DNA from 4 places in the Thalassospira sp. MIT121401 genome. Region 1 is predicted to be linked to each of the others. Evidence: predicted binding sites of a transcription regulator. Region 1 holds the regulator's gene; each other region holds the start of a gene.
What was found. The regulator PhoB, encoded in region 1, activates phosphate uptake and scavenging genes when phosphate is short. The targets are predictions, from matches to a motif close to TNTCATAAAACTGTCA.
Positions count from the first base shown of each region.

Region 2: a site for PhoB is predicted at 3,469-3,484, ahead of phnC (phosphonate ABC transporter ATP-binding protein). Genes of this name have one in related genera too.
Region 3: a site for PhoB is predicted at 3,957-3,972, ahead of phnD (phosphate/phosphite/phosphonate ABC transporter substrate-binding protein). Genes of this name have one in related genera too.
Region 4: a site for PhoB is predicted at 1,781-1,796, ahead of SIB88_RS14530 (deoxycytidylate deaminase). Genes of this name have one in related genera too.

Region 1 covers NZ_CP138926.1:939,820-945,109, forward strand. Annotated here, with positions in the region: gene pstA (phosphate ABC transporter permease PstA) at 1-1,088, shown strand, start outside; gene pstB (phosphate ABC transporter ATP-binding protein PstB) at 1,090-1,893, shown strand; gene phoU (phosphate signaling complex protein PhoU) at 1,916-2,638, shown strand; gene phoB (phosphate regulon transcriptional regulator PhoB) at 2,656-3,354, shown strand; gene SIB88_RS04195 (cation:proton antiporter) at 3,470-5,290, opposite strand, start outside.
Region 2 covers NZ_CP138926.1:4,520,669-4,525,958, forward strand. Annotated here, with positions in the region: gene SIB88_RS20715 (chloramphenicol acetyltransferase) at 1-577, opposite strand, end outside; gene phnE (phosphonate ABC transporter, permease protein PhnE) at 582-1,397, opposite strand; gene phnD (phosphonate ABC transporter substrate-binding protein) at 1,464-2,480, opposite strand; gene phnC (phosphonate ABC transporter ATP-binding protein) at 2,549-3,394, opposite strand; gene SIB88_RS20735 (Ldh family oxidoreductase) at 3,693-4,688, opposite strand; gene SIB88_RS20740 (META domain-containing protein) at 4,904-5,290, shown strand, end outside.
Region 3 covers NZ_CP138926.1:3,945,875-3,951,164, reverse strand. Annotated here, with positions in the region: gene glpD (glycerol-3-phosphate dehydrogenase) at 1-339, opposite strand, end outside; gene phnE (phosphonate ABC transporter, permease protein PhnE) at 341-1,165, opposite strand; gene phnE (phosphonate ABC transporter, permease protein PhnE) at 1,159-1,965, opposite strand; gene phnC (phosphonate ABC transporter ATP-binding protein) at 1,962-2,759, opposite strand; gene phnD (phosphate/phosphite/phosphonate ABC transporter substrate-binding protein) at 2,845-3,813, opposite strand; gene SIB88_RS18230 (DeoR/GlpR family DNA-binding transcription regulator) at 4,042-4,845, shown strand; gene fumC (class II fumarate hydratase) at 5,006-5,290, shown strand, end outside.
Region 4 covers NZ_CP138926.1:3,146,259-3,151,548, forward strand. Annotated here, with positions in the region: gene pyk (pyruvate kinase) at 209-1,627, opposite strand; gene SIB88_RS14530 (deoxycytidylate deaminase) at 1,915-2,388, shown strand; gene SIB88_RS14535 (response regulator) at 2,671-3,165, shown strand; gene SIB88_RS14540 (transcriptional regulator) at 3,213-3,716, shown strand; tRNA gene SIB88_RS14545 (tRNA-Asp) at 3,984-4,060, shown strand; tRNA gene SIB88_RS14550 (tRNA-Asp) at 4,486-4,562, shown strand; tRNA gene SIB88_RS14555 (tRNA-Asp) at 4,746-4,822, shown strand; gene SIB88_RS14560 (ABC transporter substrate-binding protein) at 5,285-5,290, shown strand, end outside.

The DNA of each region.
Region 1 (5,290 bases):
ATCCGGCGGAAATCGATCCGGACAGGACGGGTGATCCGGCCGTTATCGGCAAGGCCAACTTTGACGGCCTGATCAAGCAGTCCCTGCGTGAACGGTTCCCCGAAGTAACCAGCCGCCGCGATCGCCGTGATCTGTATGGCATCGTGTCAGGTGGTGCGTCCTATGATCTGCGTGAACGGGTTATGGAAAACCCGAACCTGATCGGGCAGACTCGCAAGATCTGGCTGATTTCCGGTGATGATTTCGACATGCTCAACAAAGGCTATATCGATGCCGAAGTTGATGAAAGCAGCCGTCGTCTCAATGACCAGGAAATCGGATGGTACAATGCGCTGGTCGAAGACGGTGCGGTCGAAAAGCAGTTCCATGCCCGCTTCTTTACCAGTGGTGACTCCCGCGAGCCGGAACTTGCCGGTATCTGGGGGGCGGCTGTCGGGTCATTCTATACCCTGCTTGTGACCTTGGCCCTGTCCTTCCCGATCGGGGTTCTTGCGGCGGTCTATCTTGAGGAATTCGCACCGAAGAACCGGTTCACGACAATTGTCGAAGTCAATATCAACAACCTTGCTGCTGTGCCGTCGATTGTGTTCGGTCTGCTTGGTCTGGAGGTCTATCTCAATGTCATGCATCTGCCGCGTTCGGCCCCGGTTGTCGGTGGCTTGACGCTCGCACTCATGACCTTGCCGACCATCATCATTGCGTCGCGTGCAGCGATCAAGGCGGTTCCGCCGTCAATCCGCCAGGCGGCCCTTGGTCTTGGTGCCTCGCCGGTTCAGACCGTAACCCACCATGTGCTGCCGCTGGCGATGCCGGGCATTCTGACCGGGACGATCATTGGGATGGCACAGGCACTTGGTGAAACGGCACCGCTTTTGATGATCGGCATGGTTGCCTTCATCGTTGATATCCCGGGTGGTGCACTTGATCCGGCAACGGTTCTGCCGGTCCAGATCTATCTTTGGGCAGACAGCCCGGAACGTGCCTTTGTCGAGAAAACCTCGGCAGCGATTATGGTGTTGCTGGCCTTCCTGATCCTGATGAATGGACTGGCTGTGTATCTGCGCAAAAAATTTGAACGGAAGTGGTAAAATGGCTGCTGTATCCCAGAGCGCAATGACGGCAGAGCCGTCGGTCGCAAGCCCGAAAATGACGGCACGTGACCTTAATCTTTTCTATAGCGACAACCAGGCGCTGTTCGATGTCAATCTGGATATCGTCGAACGTCAGGTTACCGCTTTGATCGGCCCGTCGGGTTGTGGCAAGTCGACCTTCCTGCGGTGCATGAACCGCATGAATGACACGATTGATGGTGTGACCATCAATGGCAAGGTGACCCTTGATGGCCGCGATATCTATGACAAGCGGATCGACGTTGTTCAGTTGCGCGCGCGTATCGGGATGGTGTTCCAGAAACCGAACCCGTTCCCGAAATCGATCTATGACAACGTGGCCTATGGCCCGCGTATTCATGGGCTGGTCAATTCGCGTGACGAACTTGATGAAATTGTCATGACCTCGCTTGAGCGTGCCGGTCTTCTCAAGGAAGTAAAAGATCGCCTGCAATCGCCCGCTACCGGTCTTTCGGGTGGTCAGCAGCAGCGTCTTTGCATCGCACGTGCGGTCGCGGTCAGTCCGGAAGTCATTTTGATGGACGAGCCGTGCTCGGCACTTGATCCGATCGCAACGGCAAAGGTCGAAGAGCTGATTGACGAACTGCGTTCGAACTACACGATCGTGATCGTGACGCACTCCATGCAGCAGGCTGCGCGTGTATCGCAGCGGACCGCATTTTTCCACCTTGGCAAGCTGGTAGAAGTTGGTGAAACCGATCAGATCTTCACCAACCCGAAAGACGACCGCACCAAGGGTTACATTACCGGTCGCTTTGGTTAAGCGATACGAGGAGAACGCATAAATGGCTGACGACAAAACACATATCGTGAGTTCGTTCGACGAGGAACTGACCCGTCTGAACAACATCATCTCGCAGATGGGCGGGCTTGCAGAAAGTCAGCTGATCTCTGCGATCCGCTCTATTGTAAAGCGTGACTCGGAACTGGCTGAAAAAGTCATTCTTTCAGACCATCGTATCGATGTTCTTGAACAGGAAGTGCAGGACTTTGCGGTCCGTCTTCTGGCCCTGCGCCAGCCGATGGCTGATGACCTGCGTCAGGTCGTGACGGCGCTTAAGCTGTCCAATGATCTTGAGCGTATTGGTGATTTGGCCAAGAACATTGCCAAACGTGCCCAGGTCCTGAACCAGATCCCGCCGATCCGTCCGGTTCAGGTGATCCCGAACATGGGCAAGCTGGCCCAGGAAATCATCAAGGATGTTCTCGACGCCTATATCGAAGGTGACGCCGAAAAGGCGGAACGCGTCTGGGCGCGCGATCAGGAAGTCGATGACATGTACAATTCGCTGTTCCGCGAATTGCTGACCTACATGATGGAAGATCCGCGCAACATTACGGCATCGACCCACATGCTGTTCATCGCCAAGAACATCGAACGTATTGGCGATCATGCCACCAACATCGCCGAAACGATCTATTACCGGATCAAGGGCGAAGACCTGCCGGCAATCGACCGGCCAAAAAATGATGCAGCGAACTTTGCTGTTGTCGAACCGAATGAGTGACACTGGAGCATAGGAAGATGGACCCAACGGTTCTTATCGTCGAGGACGAAGCTGCAATCGTAACCATGTTGCGCTACAACCTCGAACGTGAGGGGATGCAGGTTGTCGAAGCCGGTGACGGTGACGAAGCGTTGAAAATTCTTGCTGAAACGCATGTTGATCTTGTCCTTCTGGACTGGATGTTGCCGGTCATGTCGGGGATTGAGGTTTGCCGTCAGATCCGCCGCAAGCCCGAAAGCCGGGATTTGCCGGTCATCATGGTGACTGCGCGCGGCGAAGAAGGGGATCGCATTCGCGGGCTTGATACCGGTGCTGATGACTATGTCACCAAACCGTTCGCGATTGGCGAATTGCTGGCACGTATTCGCGCACTTCTGCGCCGATCCGGTCCGGCGCAACCACAAGGGCAGTTGGTCTATTCCGATATCGAAATGGATCTTGCCGCCCATCGCGTCAGCCGCAATGGCAAGGCCATCCACCTTGGTCCGACCGAATTTCGTCTTCTGCGCTACTTCCTTGAACATCCGGGGCGTGTTTTCTCCCGCGAGCAGCTTTTGAATGCTGTTTGGGGACCGAACATTTATGTCGAAACCCGTACAGTTGATGTGCATATCCGCCGCCTGCGCAAGGCCCTGAATGATGTCAAAGGTACCCGCGACATCATCCGGACGGTTCGGGCGGCCGGCTATGCGCTGGACTCGGAAACTGCGGCCTGATTGATCCGGCCACAAGGCCGGGCTGCTGGCTGGCTGGTTGGATGGCTCGTCGGAAAAATCCTGACAATCAGATCAAACAAAACCCCCGTTGCCACAGGCAGCGGGGGTTTTGCATTTAGCTGTCTTTAGTTTTGCCGCGTGTGGTGCGGCCTGACCGGGATGTAGCCAGTTTGTCTGATGACGCTGTCTTTGTCGCCGGTTTGCGGGGCGCTGCTTTTTTGGCCGGTGTGGTTTTGCCCGACGTTGTTTTGCCCGACGTTGTTTTGGTTGCGGCGGGTTTTGTCGCAACCTTGCGCGCGGTTGTTTTCTTTGGCGTGGCACGCGACGCAGGTTTCTTTGCCGTCGGTTTGGGTTTTGCGGTTTGCGCAGCCGTGCCGGATGCCTTTGTTGTTTTCGCGGTCGCCGGGGACGCAGATGCCGCAGATGGTGTTGTCGCTGGTGCGACGTCTGATGCCGGTGCTGTTTGTGCCGGTTCCGGGGCTTTTTTACGCTGGGTCCTTGGCGCCAGTTCGTTCATCAACAGCATGTCGGCGCGCCGGAACTTGGCGATTTCGGCATCAATGTCTTCTTGTGGCACGTCACAGGCCGACAGCACATGATCCGAAAGCCGAAGGCCGGTTTCCAGTACTTCGGGAATTGCCGCATCGGCCCCGCTGCGCGATAGCGGGCCAATATGGGTGATGTCCTGGGCGCGGGCAAAGATCTTGAGATGCGGATAATGCTGACGTAGAAGCGCAACGGTCTTTTCGGTTGCATGCGGGTTACCCATGGCAACAACCGCAATGCGCGCTTCATCGGTGTGGGCGGCGCGGAATGTTTCCGGGCGCGATCCATCGGCAAAGAATACGGGAAGTCCCTCTGCACGGCCGCGCGAAACCTGTTGGGCATCACTGTCGAGAACAATGAACGGAATATCGCGGGTTTTCAAAAGACGCGCCAGAACCCGGCCAACACGCCCGCTGCCGATGACCAGAACATGCTGGTGGATGCCTTCGGTTTCATCCGAGATCGGGCCAAGCTGGTCGTCTTCCTTGGGATGCAGCTTTTCCTCGATCCGGTGGCCAAGATTGATTAGGGTCGGTGTTAATGCCATCGACAAGGCAACCACCGGGATCAGCATCGCAGCAAGATCGCGCGGAATTGCACCATTCTGGGCCGCCAGTGCAAACATGACGAATGCAAATTCACCGCCTGCTGCCAGGCTCATCGCAACACGAAGGGCCGAACCCCGTTCGAACCGGATCGCCAAGGACAAGACAAACAGAACGGCCGTCTTGATGACAAGCAATGCAATCAGCCACAGCAGCACACTGCCAAACTGTTCATAGACAACATTGGCATTGACCGACATCCCGACCGACATAAAGAACAGCGACAGGAAAACGCCACGGAATGGCGCGATATCGGCTTCGATCTGATGACGGAATTCGGTTTCGGCCAGCATTACACCGGCAATGAACGCGCCAAGTGCCATCGAAAGTCCGGAAACCTCGGTCAGGGTGCTGGCGGCAAGAACAACGAACAGGGTGCCAATCGCAAACAGTTCCGGGTTTTTAAGCGACGCGATATACCGAAACAGATGCGGCAAAAGATATCGTCCTGCGACCAGAAGCAGGGCGACAGAACCGAAGCCAAGAAGAATACTGATCCACGGGCTGGTTTCGGTGCCGGCATTGCCCGCCGCCTGAACCATGATCAGGAACGGACCAACCGCCACGTCCTGGACCAGAAGGATTGCAAGGGCGGCCCGCCCGAAACGGGTATTGAGCTGTCGGTCATCGGACAACTGTTTCAGGATGATCGCGGTTGATGACAGGGCAAGCGCACCGGCAATAACAAGGGATGCTGCCAATGGCAGATCAAGTAGCGCCAGAACGCCCATGATCGCAGCCATTGAAACCAGGATCTGCAACAGGCCGAGTGCGGCAAACCGCCC
Region 2 (5,290 bases), 1.0 Mb from region 1:
ACATATCATGGGACCAGTCCCACCATTGGATGCGCAAAAGGGCATCGATGATATCGGCTTCAAACCGGGGACGAAGGGGACTTGCCGGAATGCCGGTCACAATGGTGTATGGCGGCACATCCTTGGTCACCACTGCACCGGAACCGACAACCGATCCAATGCCGATGGTCACCCCGCCCTGCACGATCGCACCATGACCGATCCAGACGTCATGCTTAAGTGTCACGCGTTTTTCCCGACGCCAGTCAAAGAAGGCCGGATCATCATCGCCAAGCTCATAGGCGCTTGATCGATACTGGAAGTGATGCATGGATGCCCGGTCCATCGGATGTTGCCCGGGATTGATTCGGGTATGGGCCGCGATATTCACGAATTTTCCGATATCGGAATAGATGATCTCGCTGTCATTCACGACATAGGAATAATCACCCATTTTCGTTTCGCGCATTGATGTCCGTGGACCGACCTCGGTCCAGACACCCATTTCGCAATCAACAACCGTCGCAGTGGCATCAATGGTCGGATATTCCGAAAGCGCCTTCATGGCCGGTTTGGCCTGCGTGATTTGAAAAGTCATCTGATCACGTCACCAACTTGCGCAGACGCTGGGAAACCATATCCAGCAGGCTGACCGAAATGATTATGATGATCATGACGGCCGCGGTTTCGGCGTAATAGAACCCGCGAATATATTCCCAAAGCACCATGCCAATCCCGCCCGCACCGACGATACCAAGGACCGTGGCCGACCGTACGTTGGACTCAAACCGGTAAAGCGAATAGGAAATCCAAAGCGGCAGGACTTGCGGGATTACGCCAAAAATAACTTCCTGAAGTGCATTGGCCCCGGTTGCGCGGATGCCTTCGACCGGTTCGGGATCAATCGCCTCGACGGCCTCGGAAAACAGTTTGGCAAGAACACCTGTGGTGTGGATCCAAAGTGCAAGAACACCGGCAAACGGACCAAGCCCCACCGCCACAACGAACAGCATGGCAAAGACCATTTCGTTAATGGCACGGAAGGAATCCATCAAACGGCGAACCGGCTGATAAACCCAGACCGGCACGATATTTTCAGAGGACAGAATGCCAAACGGGATCGAACACACGATTGAAAGCGCCGTTCCCCAGATCGCGATCTGGATGGTGATCCACATTTCTTCGACATAGGTCTTCCACATCAGGAAGTCCGGCGGAAAGAAACCTTCTGCGAAATCGACCATATTGCCGCTGTTTTCAAACAGGGCCATCGGGCGCATATCCGCACCTTCCCACGACATGGCCAGAAGACCAAGAATGACCGCCCAAAGCAAAAAGCTTGATGCCGAGCGTTTCCGGTCCCTTGGCGGAAGCTCCGTTGCGACAGATGACGCGGAAGAAATGCTGCTATTCATCATGTTAATCCCGGATGGTAAATGCAAACAGGGAGCACACGGTCCGTGCGCTCCCTGTCGGAAGATCGATTACTCGTAGGAAACGAGGATTTCGAGTTCAGCCAGTTTCTTGTCGATTTCAGCAACGCGTGCTGCTTTTTCGTCTGCTGACAGTTCTTCGGTGTTCTGGATTTTCAGCTTGTTCTTATAAAGTTCAAGCTGACGGATCGGGTAAAGCTGCGCGTTCGAGCTTTCCATGAATTTACCCATACCGTCCTGGATACCTGCCAGAACCTTGTTGGCACCTTCAACATCGCCCATACGGCCATATCCAAGGAAGAAGGCCTTGATTTCGGATTTCAGTTCGCGCGACAGGTCCTTGCGGTAAACCATCGGGTCAGACGGGATCAGCGGCGAGGTCCAGATCACTTTGACCTTTTCGGTGATTTCCGGCTTGTTCATTTCGGTACGTGCGAGCTGCTCGGAATTGTTGGCAGCAACATCAACCTGCTTGTTGGCGGTCGCCATCAGGTTGGTTTCGTGGTTCGCATTGCGAACGGTCTTGAAGCAATCCTTCGGATCAACACCGTTCTGCGCAAAAACGTAATAGGTCGGAACCAGGAAGCCCGAGGTCGAGTTCGGATCACCGATACCGAAATTGAGCGAGCCATCACATTTCAGCATGTCGGCAAGGGTATTGAGCTTGTCGTTATCTGCCTGGGTGATGATGTGGGAATAATATCCGTTCGAACCATCGGATTTGGACGTCTGAACGAAAACTTCACCACCAGCACGGTCAACGGCTTCCATCGCCGACTTGTTGCCAAACCAGCCAACATGAACCTTGCCAAAACGCATGCCTTCGATGATGCCGGCATAGTCCGGGGCAAAGAATGCCTCGATTTCCTTGCCGAGCGCTTTTTCCATGTCGTCGATCATCGGCTGCCACTGGGCTTTGAGGTTCGAGCTCGACTCAGTCGAGATGAAGCCGAAAACCAGCTTTTCCGGATCCTGTTCGAGCGGCTTGTACTCAACATCAGCAGCAGCAATGCCCGATGCCAGCAAGGTTGCAGCCAGTGCTGCAGATGCAATTGTCTTGGCGATCATAAGAAGTCCCCTGTCAAATATGAATTGGACGTGTGTCGATGAGGTAAGGCAGTCAAAACGTGACCCGGCTAGCTTGTCGCGATGGCCAGATCCTTTTTCGCAACCGGCTCAATCGCGGGACGTGTTTCATCCCCGGAACCATCTGCAAAAAGCTCGGAAGAATATTCGCCGTACAATTCGCGCAGGAATTCCGGCGTCAACTGGGTGGAGGGCCCGTCAAATACGACAGCACCATCGCGCATGGCGATGGTGCGTTTGCAATAGTCTTTTGCGTAGTCAACCTGATGAAGGGACACGATCACGGTCACGTTGTCTTCACGGTTCACACGATCAAGGGTATTCATCACCTTGCGCGAGGATGCCGGATCAAGCGACGCGATCGGCTCATCGGCAAGAATAAGACGCGCACCCTGGGTGATGGTCCGGGCAATTGCTGCGCGCTGTTGCTGCCCGCCGGAAAGATTGCGGGCCTTTTTGGTCGCATGCGCATCAATACCGACACGATGCAATGCGGCCATGGCACGCATTTTTTCGGATTTGGTAAACAGGCCAAGTGATCCGCGCCAGGCCGGGACGCGCCCCAAAAGCCCCATCAGCACATTGGTCAAAACCGACAGGCGGCTGACCAGATTGAATTGCTGGAAAACCACACCGATTTCTGCGCGCACCTTGCGGGCGCCGCGCGAAATCTTGCCATTTTCCTGAATTGTTTCGCCAAACACGACGATCTTGCCACCGTCGCGATCACCGCGCAGCAATCCGGCAACATGGCGGATCAATGTTGATTTTCCCGAACCGGAAGCACCGATAAGCGCAACCATTTCGCCTTCCCGCACCTGTAACTTCACATTTTTCAGTGCGCGTTTGTCACGGGTAAAGCTTTTGTTCAGCCCAGAAATATCTACAACCAGCATCAAGAAATCGCCTGCATGTGTTTCGCTGGATGACGAAGCTACGCATGAACGGCGACTCTACGGTGACACTGATGTTACAGTTCGATGATTACGGCGCTCTGTTTACGCCAACAACAATCAAACTCGTCTATACATCAAATATATTTTCAGTAATTTCAAAAGTACATCGATGCAGATAAATCATATTTAAAATGATCTTGTAAAAATAGAAAAATAAATCAGAATATCTCAAAACAAAAAACCTGCACATGCACCATGACCTGCGCAGATTTTCATTCAAAATATATCGTTATTTATTTTACGTGATTTCTTCGATTGCGGAAATCACATCATCTTCGATTTCAAGGCCGTCAATTTCAGCAATGGCGCGCGCTGATTTACCGCGCCGTCCCGGAAGACGCACACCGTCTTCGGCGGCAATTTCATTAGCAATCGCAGCAAGATGATCCATGACACCGGCCCCGCCCGTCGACGCCGGATCAATTGCAATGATCATTTGGCCCAAAGCAGGCGGCTTGCCCTTGTCATCAAACAGGGATGATGACTGATGACCGAATTGCGCCCCGGTGAGACCGGCCGCGAGAAGTTCGACCATCATTGCCAATGCTGCACCCTTGACGCCGCCAGCAGGGACCATGGTTCCATCCAGTGCCTTGACGGGATCGGTTGTCGGGTTCCCGTCCGTGTCAAATGCCCAATCATCGGGAATTTCGACACCCTTTTGCTTTGCCGCCATGATTTTTCCGCGTGCGACTTTCGACAGAGCAAGGTCAATGATCACAGGATCGCCTGCACTTCCGACCGGAACCCCAAAAGCAATCGGGTTGGTCCCGAACATTGGGCGCCGACCGCCCCACGCCGCCATTGCCGCCGGGGCATTGGCAAACATCATCGCCGCCAGGCCCTGTTCTGCAAGGCGTTCGACCGTCAATCCCATAACACCGGCATGATGGGATTTAAAAATTGATGCAACAGCAATCCCCTGCTGGCGGACCATGTCAGGCAAATGATCCATCATCAAATCCAGCGCAGGATAAGCAAACCCGTATTGCGCATCAATCCGCAAGACACCCGGTGCCGGCTTTTCCATTTGCGGCGTAGCATTGCCATCGACTTTTCCTGCGCGGGCCTGTGCGGAATAGGCCGGAACGCGCCGGAAACCGTGACCACCCTGTCCGGATGCTTCTGCGGCAACCAGCGCGGTCGCAACGGATGCTGCATTGTTCCGGCTGACATTGCAACGCATCAAAGCATCGCAAACAAGCGTATGAGCATCTGACAGGGAAATTTTCATGATGGATCTGACCTTGGGTAACAGCGGAAAACGCCATGGGCGGGATTGCTGTTACAATAAGCCGATGCCCGGTCAACAGGCAAAGGTGTTTTACCGTTTTCTTGCACTGCACATCATATGGCCTGTCGGCGCAAACATCTGAAGTTGTGCTAAAATCCTGCCTTAAACTTTCGATACGTTTCATCATCAGCCTCACCCAACACAGGGATAGTGACATGCGCACCACAAAACCGATCATGTTTTCCGCCGTCGCGATGACAGGCGCGCTGCTTTTGTCTGCATGCAATACGACCGGACAGATGAATACCGGGGGTGCCTGGAAAAATGTCACGGGCAAGGACTGGCACCTAACCATGCTGTCCGATGGCGGACAGACATTTACATTTACACCGACATCGCCAATGCAACCCAGTGCTGTCTTTTCAGAGGATGGAAAGGTTAACGGGTCTTCGGGCTGCAACAGTTATTTTGGCACCTATGATCAGGATGGCAATCAACTGACATTTTCGCCACTCGGCGCGACCCGCAAGATGTGTCTTAATGGCGCGATGGCGATCGAGGCAGCTTTTAACAATGCGACAACACAGGTCACGCACTGGAAA
Region 3 (5,290 bases), 1.6 Mb from region 1:
CGCCAGATGGTCATACAGAAACAGACCGGCACGCAGCATCCATTGCGGGCGCAAACCCTTGTGATGGGGCAGAACGAATGTCAAAGGCCAGATGATATGCGGGGCAGCAGCCAGAAGAACTTCGCGTTCCTGAAGGGCTTCACGCACCAGACGGAACTCGTAATGTTCCAGATATCGCAGGCCGCCATGAATGAGTTTGGTCGAAGAAGAAGAGGTGGCCGAGGCAAGGTCGCGCTGTTCGACCAGAAGAACAGAAAGTCCGCGACCGGCGGCATCACGTGCAATACCTGCACCATTGATGCCGCCGCCTACGACCAGAAGGTCGTATGTTTTATCCACGTCAGATCACCTTTTTACGCAGGTAAGCTGAAATGGCCTCGCCAATAATCACCAGACCGATGATCGCCAGAAGAATGGTGGCAACCGTCTGCCAGGCAAAGGTGTCAATCGCCCCCTGAAGGATGATCCCGATGCCGCCAGCACCGACCAGACCCAGAACCGTACTTTCACGCAGGTTGATGTCCCAGCGCAGAATGGAGACGGCAAAGAAGGTCGGCATGACTTGCGGAATGATGCCATAGATCAGAATCTTGAAGCGCGACGCGCCAACAGATTCCAGGGCTTCGATCGGTGCGCGGTCGATTTCCTCGATCGCTTCGCCCAGCAATTTGCCAAGGAAACCAAGAGACCGGAAAATGATTGCCAGAATACCGGCAAGCACACCGGGGCCGAACACCGCCACAAACAGCAATGCCCAGATGATGGTGTTAACCGAACGCGACGACACCAGAATGAACCGGCCAAGCCACAGTGTGAAGCGGTTCGGCGTGGTGTTCTGGGCGGCGATCAGGGCAATCGGCAAGGACAGGAACACTGCAAAGAATGTCGCAATCGTTGCGATATTGACGGTTTCAAGCAGCGTCCAGGCAATGTCTTTCCAGCCGTCCAGCGATGGCGGGAACATACGTGCAAACAGATCGCCCATCTGTTCGGGCGCATCCCAAAGCCACGGCCAGATGATGTTGATGGTCGAAAGTGACCAGACAACAGCCAGTGCAACCAGTGCCATGACACCATAGCGGCGCCAGCGTTCCTTGGTTGTGTAACGTGACCATTCGCGATGGGCGATTGCGTCCGGTCCGGTAGGTTGAGTGGTGGCTACCATAGGTTCCTCCTGATCCGGCCGCTGATGGCCTCGCTGACAAGGATCACACCAATGATGCAAAGGGTGATGGCCAGCGCAAAGTCATAGTCATATCGGCCAAACGCATTCAGAAGCGTCGATCCGATGCCGCCAGCACCGACAATGCCGACAATCGCCGACGCACGCAGGTTGCTATCAAGCTGATAGATCGAAAGACCGATCTGACGGGGCATGATTTGCGGAATGACGGCATAAAGCAGGGTGACAAAGGTCGCCCCGCCCGCAGCACGGATGGCTTCGACCTGTCCCCAGTCGATTTCCTCGATCCGTTCGGCCAGCATTTTGGCGACAAAACCGATGGAATAGACCGTCAGGGTCAGGATACCGGCAAGCGGGCCGAAACCGACTGCTTTGACAAACAGGATGGCGACAATGACCGGGTGGAAGGAACGGGCAACGATGATCACGCCACGCCCGATGGTATAAAGCCATTTCGGTGCGATGTTCGATGCCGATGCAAAGGCAATCGGAACGCTCAGTGCCAGACCCAGAAGGGTCGAGACAATGGCGATCTTGATGCTTTCCATAAAGCCGTCAAACAGCAACTCGCCACGGATGAAGCTTGGCGGGAAGGCACCCTTGAAAATGCGAATGGCGCGCGGAACACCATCCTGGATACGGTCCCAGTCAAAGGGCAGGCTGGTCATAGCCCACCAGACATAGGCCACAGTCGCGATCAGAAGACCCCAGCGCAACACAGGGTTGGCAATAAAGGGTGGCTTCTTCCATGTGCGGCCCGTTGATTGAACGGTGCTGCTCATCGTGCTGCTACCTCGCGCAGGTGGGTGTTGCTTTCGGCACCACCGCGTTCTTCGGCCGGAACACCGGCATAGATTTCATCCATCGCGTCATTGTTCAGATCGGTCGGTTCGCCGTCGAAAATGATGCGGCCAAACCGCATGCCGACGATGCGCTGGGTATATTCCTTGGCTTCGTTGACGTTATGGATGTTGATCAGAACCGGCAGATGCAGCTCGGACGCCAGGGCGCGCAGCAGTTCCATGATCTGGCGCGACGTTTTCGGATCAAGCGACGCGGTCGGTTCGTCGGCCAGCAGGATTTCTGGTTCCTGCATCAGGGCGCGGACAACGCCAACACGCTGACGTTCGCCGCCGGAAAGTTCGTCGGCGCGTTTGTCTGCATAATGGGCGATCCCGACACGTTCCATCAGATGAAATGCACGGTCGATGTCTTCTTGCGGATATTTGCGGGTCACGGCACGCCAGGCCGGAAGATAGCCAAGGCGCCCGGATTGAACATTTTCCATGACCGTCAGGCGGTCAATAAGGTTAAAGCCCTGGAACACCATGCCGATACGGCGGCGCGCCAGACGCAGCGCCTTTCCTTCAAGCTTGGTCAGTTCGGTGCCATTGAGTTCGATGGAGCCCGATGATGGCTCAACAAGGCGGTTGATACAGCGCAGAAGGGTACTTTTACCCGCCCCGGATGCGCCAATGATCGAAACCACGCTTTCGCCAGGTACTTCAAGGTTCAGGTTCTTCAACACTGCCTTTTCGTCGCCATAGCGTTTTACAAGTTCTTTGATACGCAGCATTGCGTTACCCCGGTTTGAATGGGAGACGACACAGGGCCACGGCAAGCCGGGCCCTGTGATGTTTTCGTCAATTGATTGAGGTGAATTACTTCAGGTTGTCCGGGGTGTATTTGACACCGTTGGCAGCCTGGATTTCACGAATGACGGCCCAGTCTTCCTGATAGGTGACCGGCAGGAACTTCGACACACCCTTGAATTCTTCACCAAGGGCGGTGCCCTTCATGTCGAAGGTAAAGAAGGCTTCCTTGATCTTTTCGATCAGTTCCGGCTTCAGGTTATAGGCATAGTTGAACGAAGTGGTCGGGAACGGCTTGCTTTCGTAGATGATCTTGACTTCTTTGGGATCATAAAGGTCGCGCTGGGCCATACGTTCGACAACTTCGGAGGCAACCGGGGCTGCGTCATAGTCACCGGCGACAACACCGAGGATCGACTGATCGTGGGAACCGGAATAGACGACTTCGTAATCCTGTTCCGGAACAATGCCCTGACCCGGAAGAAGGGCGCGCGGTGCCAGGTTGCCCGAGTTCGAGGTCGGCGAAGTGTGGGCAACACGCTTGCCTTTCAGGTCGGCCGGGGTGTTGATGCCGCTGTCAACGCGGGTGTAAAGCTGAAGTGTGTAACCGAAACGACCATCATCGCCACCCATCAGGGCGAACGGAACCGCACCGGCAAGGTTGACGGCAAACGGGGTCGGACCGGTCGAGAAGCCGGCAACATGCAGACGGCCGGAACGCATGGCTTCGACTTCGGCCGAGTTCGACTGAACCGCAAAGAAGTGAACGTCCTTGCCGGTTACTTTTTCAAGATGCTCAAGGAACGGCTCCCAGATGTCGGCATAAACGGCCGGGTCTTCGACCGGGGTATATGCAAAGACAAGGGTGTCGGGATCAACAAGCTGATCGGCGGGCGGTGCATCGGCAACCAGATCGCCATCCATGTCGCAATAAATCGGATCAAGATCGCCACGCGCGATGCAGTCGTCAGCCGCAGCTGCCGGGCTGGCGGCGAAGCCAAACATACCAACCGCAGCAAGCAGTGTGGTGAGTTTCAAAACGTCAGTTTTTTTCGGATGTGAAAACACGGCTACCGAACCTTTCTTCCCTGTGAACGCTGGATTTCAGCCATTTGTGATGTGGTTTTGTTGGTTTTATTGTTGCTTTTAACAACATTATGGGTTCGGAAAAGTTGAGAAATCAACATAAAACTGTAACAAAAGATTTCAGCAGAGGTTGCTAGAATGCCTGTATCATCATGAAAGCCGCCAATATTCAAAGGGGATATGGCTTTGCGTTTGGGAAAAAAAGAACGCCAACAACGCATTCTCCATGAACTTCAGGTTCACCCGCATGTGAGAGTTGCCACATTGGCCGAGCGATTCGACGTGGCGACCGAAACAATTCGCCGCGATCTTGATGCGCTCAGCAATGAAGGCCTGATCAAGCGCGAGTTTGGCGGGGCATCGGCCCGGCCGATGGGCCATCAACCCGATCTGGCCGAACGCCAGTTATCGGCCGTTGCCGGGTTTGAACGGATTGGCATGCTGGCCGCCGATATGGTGCGTTCAGGCGATGTTGCGATGATCGATGCCGGATCAACCGTGCCACAGATCGCCCCGTTTCTTGCAGCACGGCGCAGCCCCTTGCCCCGGACCTTTTTGACCAATTGCTATGCGGTCGTGCAGGGCATGGCTGATCTTTGCGATTATGATGACGTCCTGATGTGCCCGGGTCAGTATGACCGGCGTGAAAATGCGGTTTACGGAACGGATACGGTCGAATATCTGCGCCGTTTTCATGCCAATATCGCCTTTATCGGGGCATCCGGCGTATCGCGCCAGGGATTTAGCGACGTCAACCGTCGCGCTGTCGCGGTCAAACGCGCCATGATGGAACGGTCAGACGAAACCTGGCTGATGGTGGATCATACCAAGTTCGATCAGCGCTATCTTGAAAATGTCGCACCACTCGAAGATCTGACGGGGATCATAACCGACCGTGCCCCGGCCCCGGAAATCGCATCCCAGCTTGAACGGGCCGGCATCAGATTGCTGGCCTGGCAGGAACAGATGGAAAAGGCGGGCTAGGCCGATCGGGCAATAAATGCAAACAAATCTTATTTGCATTTGCCTTTGGGCATGTTCCGAACCATATTTCTGGGCGACGTCCCGCGTTGAAGCGCACGGGATTGTTGCACCGGGTTTCCCGCCCCGGTCAGTTTGACGTCTGACACGGAGGATATCTATCGTGACTACAACAGTGACCACCCGTACTGAACAGGACACCATGGGCGAAATCGAGGTGCCCGCAGACCGGTATTGGGGGGCGCAAACCCAGCGTTCAAAACAGAATTTCCGCATTGGTGGCGAACGGATGCCCGATGCCCTGATCAAGGCGTTCGGCATTCAGAAGCTGGCAGCAGCGCGTGCCAATGCTGCCCTTGGCAATCTTGACCCGGAACTGGCCAAGGCGATCGAGGCCGCGGCACTCGAAGTTGCCGATGGCAAATTGCTCGATCATTTTCCGCTGGTT
Region 4 (5,290 bases), 2.2 Mb from region 1:
ATCGCCCGGAAGTTACTCTGAAGTTATCCGGTTTGGTCACCTCCCCGGTCCGCTTCGCCCCCATTTGCTGACCGTCCCGGCTTCACGGTTTTTCCAATTCCGGGCGAGCCCCCGGATACGACACGTTTGGAAATTTCGGGCATAAAAAAACGGGCGACCGTTGTGGCCGCCCGTTTTGATATCCGTTACCGGATCAAATCATATCAGATCAGTTGCTGACCCATGCGATACGCAGGATGTTGGTCGCCCCCGGAGTACCAAACGGAACACCGGCGGTAATCACCAGCGAATCACCCGGTCCGGCGAATTCTTCGCGCTGGGCAACTTCACAGGCAATGCCGACCATTTCGGCAAAGTTGGTCGCATCACGGGTAAAGACCGGATGCACGCCCCAGCACAGCGCCAGACGACGTGCGGTCTGAATCCGCGGCGTCAGGCCAAGGATCTGCACTTCCGGACGCTCACGCGCGGCACGGAATGCGGTTGAACCCGACGTGGTATAGTTGACAACTGCCTTGGACCCGATGGTTTTTGCCACCTGACGGGCCGCCGCACTGATCGCATCCGGTGCGTTATGTTCCGGATCCGGGCGGTTGGCGTCACGCATGCGGAAATACAGCTCATCCTGTTCCACACGCACCAGAATACGGTCCATGATCGAAACGGTTTCAAGCGGGTATTTACCAACCGCACTTTCTGCTGACAGCATCACGGCATCGGCACCGTCATAGATCGCGGTTGCAACGTCGGATGCTTCGGCGCGGGTCGGTGCCGGGTTGGATACCATCGAATCAAGCATCTGGGTCGCAACAATCACCGGCTTGCCGGCCTCGCGGCAGGCCTTGATGATGCGTTTCTGCAGAATCGGCACATCTTCGGGCGGGCATTCAACGCCAAGGTCACCACGGGCGACCATCACCATGTCAGACAGATCGACGATCTCGTCGAGATGCTCGATCGCCTGCGGCTTTTCGAGCTTGGAAACGATGGCGGCACGACCCTGAATGATCTTGCGGGCTTCGGCGACATCTTCCGGGCGCTGCACGAATGACAGGGCGACAAAATCAACGCCCATCTCAAGACCATATACCAGATCGGCACGGTCCTTTTCGGTCAGCGGCGACAATGGCAACATCACATCGGGAAGATTGACACCCTTGCGGTTCGACAGCGGACCACCGGTGATCACGGTACATTCGGCTGACTTGTCATCGCATTTTTCAACGCGCATGCGCAGCTTGCCATCGTCAAGCAACAGGTTCGCACCCGGCTTCAATGCGGCATAGACCTCGGGATGCGGCAAGGAGACGCGCTTATTGGTGCCCGGGGTCTTGTCCATATCAAAGGTGAAGGTATCGCCGGCTTCGAGTTCGACCTTTTCATCGGCAAAGGTGCCAACACGGATCTTCGGCCCCTGAAGGTCCATCAGAATTCCGATCGGACGGCCGAGCTTTTCTTCGACCGCGCGGATGGCTTCGAACCGGGCCAGATGTTCAGCGTGTTCCCCGTGCGAAAAGTTCAGGCGAAATACATCGACGCCCGACTTTACGATTTTCTCAAGGATTTCTGGCTTGGAACTCGCCGGCCCCAGGGTCGCGATGATTTTCGCCTTACGTTGACGGCGCATCGGCTACTACCTCTTGTTATTTGGTTTACACGTGAGCCCTGCCGCTTCGGCCTGCATCTGCGGCGAGGCGTCAAGGCGTCCTGATCTTTTTCTGGGGGTAACCCCTTAATAGTCAATCAGCCCCTATTTGAACAGGGGCTTTTCATTAAATGCCTTTACAAAAATGTGATTTTTCACTGGACAATTACAAGAAGCCCCCTCTTAAAAGGTAACCGGACACGCATCCGGGCAATGGGCAATCACCTGTCGATTGCCGCTTTTCAGTGACGCAAACAGGGCTTCTTTCGATGAGCAAATGGCACCACCGTTTTCTGGGCCTCGCCGCCCACATCGCAGACTGGTCAAAAGACCGCAGCACCCAGGTCGGTGCGGTTGTCATCGGCCCGAAAAAGGAAATCCGCGCAGTCGGCTATAACGGATTCCCGCGCGGCGTCGATGACGAAGTCGAAAGCCGCCATCAGCGTCCTGAAAAATACGCCTATACCGAACATGCCGAACGCAATGCCATTTATAATGCAAGTTATACCGGCACATCCCTTGATGGCTGTTCGCTGTATGTGACCCATTTTCCATGCTGCGACTGTGCGCGCGCCATTATCCAGGCCGGCATCGCCGAGGTTTTCGTCGATAAAACCAAACTGACCGCCGATTTTCTGGAACGCTGGGAACAGGATATGAAAATCTCGACCGAGATGTTCGAAGAATCCGGCGTTGCCGTGCAAGTCATTGATGATGATGGCACAACCGAACCGATGAAATAATCTATCAGCCCCTTTACTATTGCCCAAAGCCCCCAATATGGTGGGCGTGCAACTCGGGTACGAGCACCAATAAAAAAAAGACTATCGCGCTTTCTGTTCACAACCAGCGGCTGGTCCGGCGTCAGTATTTGTCAGATTCTCGGGGCTTCTCACGGGCGGTTTGACCTTGCTGGAAACCAGACAAAGGTATAAGGGTTTATACAACAGCAACCGAAATGATTTGCTGCTGTTGGTCCCTGAACAGCGACGCATTTCGTGATGATGCTCAGGAAACGAGGCCGGATGAACGCGAAAATCGACTTTAGTAAAATCAGTTTTCTGATCGTTGACGGGGACAAGATTTCAGCTCAAGTAGTGTACGACACGCTGGCCTATCTCGGCGCCAGTCACATTCAGCGCGTAAAGACACCGAATGACGCGTTTGATGTTCTGCGCAGTGAAAAGATTGATATCGTTGTGTGCGAATGGCGACTCCGGGGCATGGATGGCCTTGAATTCCTTGACGTCATGCGCAATTCGACCAATTCACCCAACAGGTTCATTCCTGTGATTATGCTGACTGCACATTCGGAACACCGTTACGTGACCACTGCACGTGACCTTGGCATTACGGAATTTCTTGCCAAGCCTTTCAATGCCAAGGCACTTTATAGCCGACTGGTGTCGGTCATCGCGCGGCCCAGACGTTTCATCAATACCGGAACGTATTTCGGCCCCGACCGTCGCCGCAGACAGGTCCAGTTCGACGGCCCTGACCGAAGGAGCCTTGACGAATGACCCATTATGACTGGGGAAGCGGAGCAATCGTGAAACCGGAAGAGCCTATGAAAAAGAAGAATGTTCAGATCATCCCCGCACAGACTGACCTGAAGCGGCGGGCTGTCAACTTCGTCAAGGGCTTTGACATCAATCTGTCGCCTGAACAGCTCGAAGAGCTGGAAAAAGTCGTGCAGCGCAGCTCGGAAACCTTTGTGCGTGATATCGGCAAGGATCTGATGGATTGCCGCCGCATGATCATTCAGGCGCTTGGCGACAAAACCAAACGCCAGGATGCGGTTGCGACCAGCTCCGACCTTGCCTATTCGGTCAAGGCGCTTGGCGGTACCTTCCAGTATCCGCTGATGACGCAGATCGCAAAATCGATGGAAAACTTCGTGGCGGACCGCACCACCGCCAATGAAAAACAGTTGCTGGTCATCCAGCTGCATATTGACTCACTCTATGTCATTCTTGCGGGCCGCGTGACCGGCTTTGGCTCGACCGTTGAACAGGCAACTGTTGCGGCCCTGACCAAACTTGCCGAACGCTACGAACAGCCCCGCGAATAGGCTTCTGGAAACGCAATCAACATGTTTGCGTTTCCGCCTTTCTGATCCCGATCCGAATATCCCTTCCTGATCCCGTCCGTTGCACCGCATATCGCGGCACCATGACGTCTGCCTGCATGCTGGAATGCCCGATGCAACGGAACCCTGACGCTTCTCAATCACGGCGGGTTTCTACCCACAGAAGAAACGACAAAGAAATTTGAAATTCCGGTCAAAAACCGCTTGCGCCCCCATGGGGTGACTGCTAAAAACCGCGCCACACACCATGCGGGTGTAGCTCAGTTGGTTAGAGCGCCGGCCTGTCACGCCGGAGGCCGCGGGTTCAAGTCCCGTCACTCGCGCCATTCCCTCCCAATGGGAATGACATTCAAAAAAGCACCACGGTTCATCCGCTGGTGCTTTTTTGTTTTTATCCCCGGTACAAACGCACTGCTCCCACCTCCCCTTACCATCTGGCGGTCAGACCAGTGGCAATTTCCCGCCGCCATCACGATCATCAATCTTGATTTTTCCGGCCCCGGGTTTGTTTTGGCCAACTTTTCGGGCTTGGTCCTGGCACCATGCCTTGATCGGGTCTGGGCCCTGTCCGGGTTAACCTCCCCGGTCATATGGACGGGCATCTGACGGGGCTGATAAAACCGCGCACAACCTTTTGATATCTGGCATTTTTTCCCGATCGGGATCGCCGGCCTTATACGACTGTCCTTTTTTTGCAAAAAAGCCCTTGCCAGACTGAACCGCCCCTTATATAAACCGCGCCACACACCATGCGGGTGTAGCTCAGTTGGTTAGAGCGCCGGCCTGTCACGCCGGAGGCCGCGGGTTCAAGTCCCGTCACTCGCGCCATTCCCTCCCGATGGGAATGACATTCAAAAAAGCACCACGGTTTATCCGCTGGTGCTTTTTTGTTTTCGGCTCAAAGCCGCGCCAAAGCGGCACTTTCCGGTGGCATTATTTTTCTTTGAAAAATCTGACAAAAAGCCCTTGCCAGACCGGACCACCCCTTATATAAACCGCGCCACACACCATGCGGGTGTAGCTCAGTTGGTTAGAGCGCCGGCCTGTCACGCCGGAGGCCGCGGGTTCAAGTCCCGTCACTCGCGCCATTCCCTCCCAATGGGAATGACATTCAAAAAAGCACCACGGTTTATCCGCTGGTGCTTTTTTGTTTTCTTCCTCTTTTTTCTCGGTCTTTGTTTTCGCCGTGCGGTCACACCGCATCGCGGGCAAAACCACCTCCCCGACGCCATCCTGACGGTTACAACCACATTTACGTGTAACGACTGCGCAATAATTCAACCCTTATACGAAAATCCCGCAACAAATTTCGGAATTGATCAGTTTTGGAGCAATCCTGACCGTCTGGTCATTGATTAATCGTATAAATTATGCTCAGCTTCGCAGGCATTTAGCGAAAAACTTGCAGGCCGCCCCACTTTGGGCTTGTAGGCATTGACCGCGATCCGTCGCGCTGACCCATTGGCGTCTCGCCAGCGGATTGTTGTTTGATTGTCTATCGGTCTTCGCCTTGGCCTGCAGTCCCACAACAACAAAACGGGAGGCGCATCATGCGC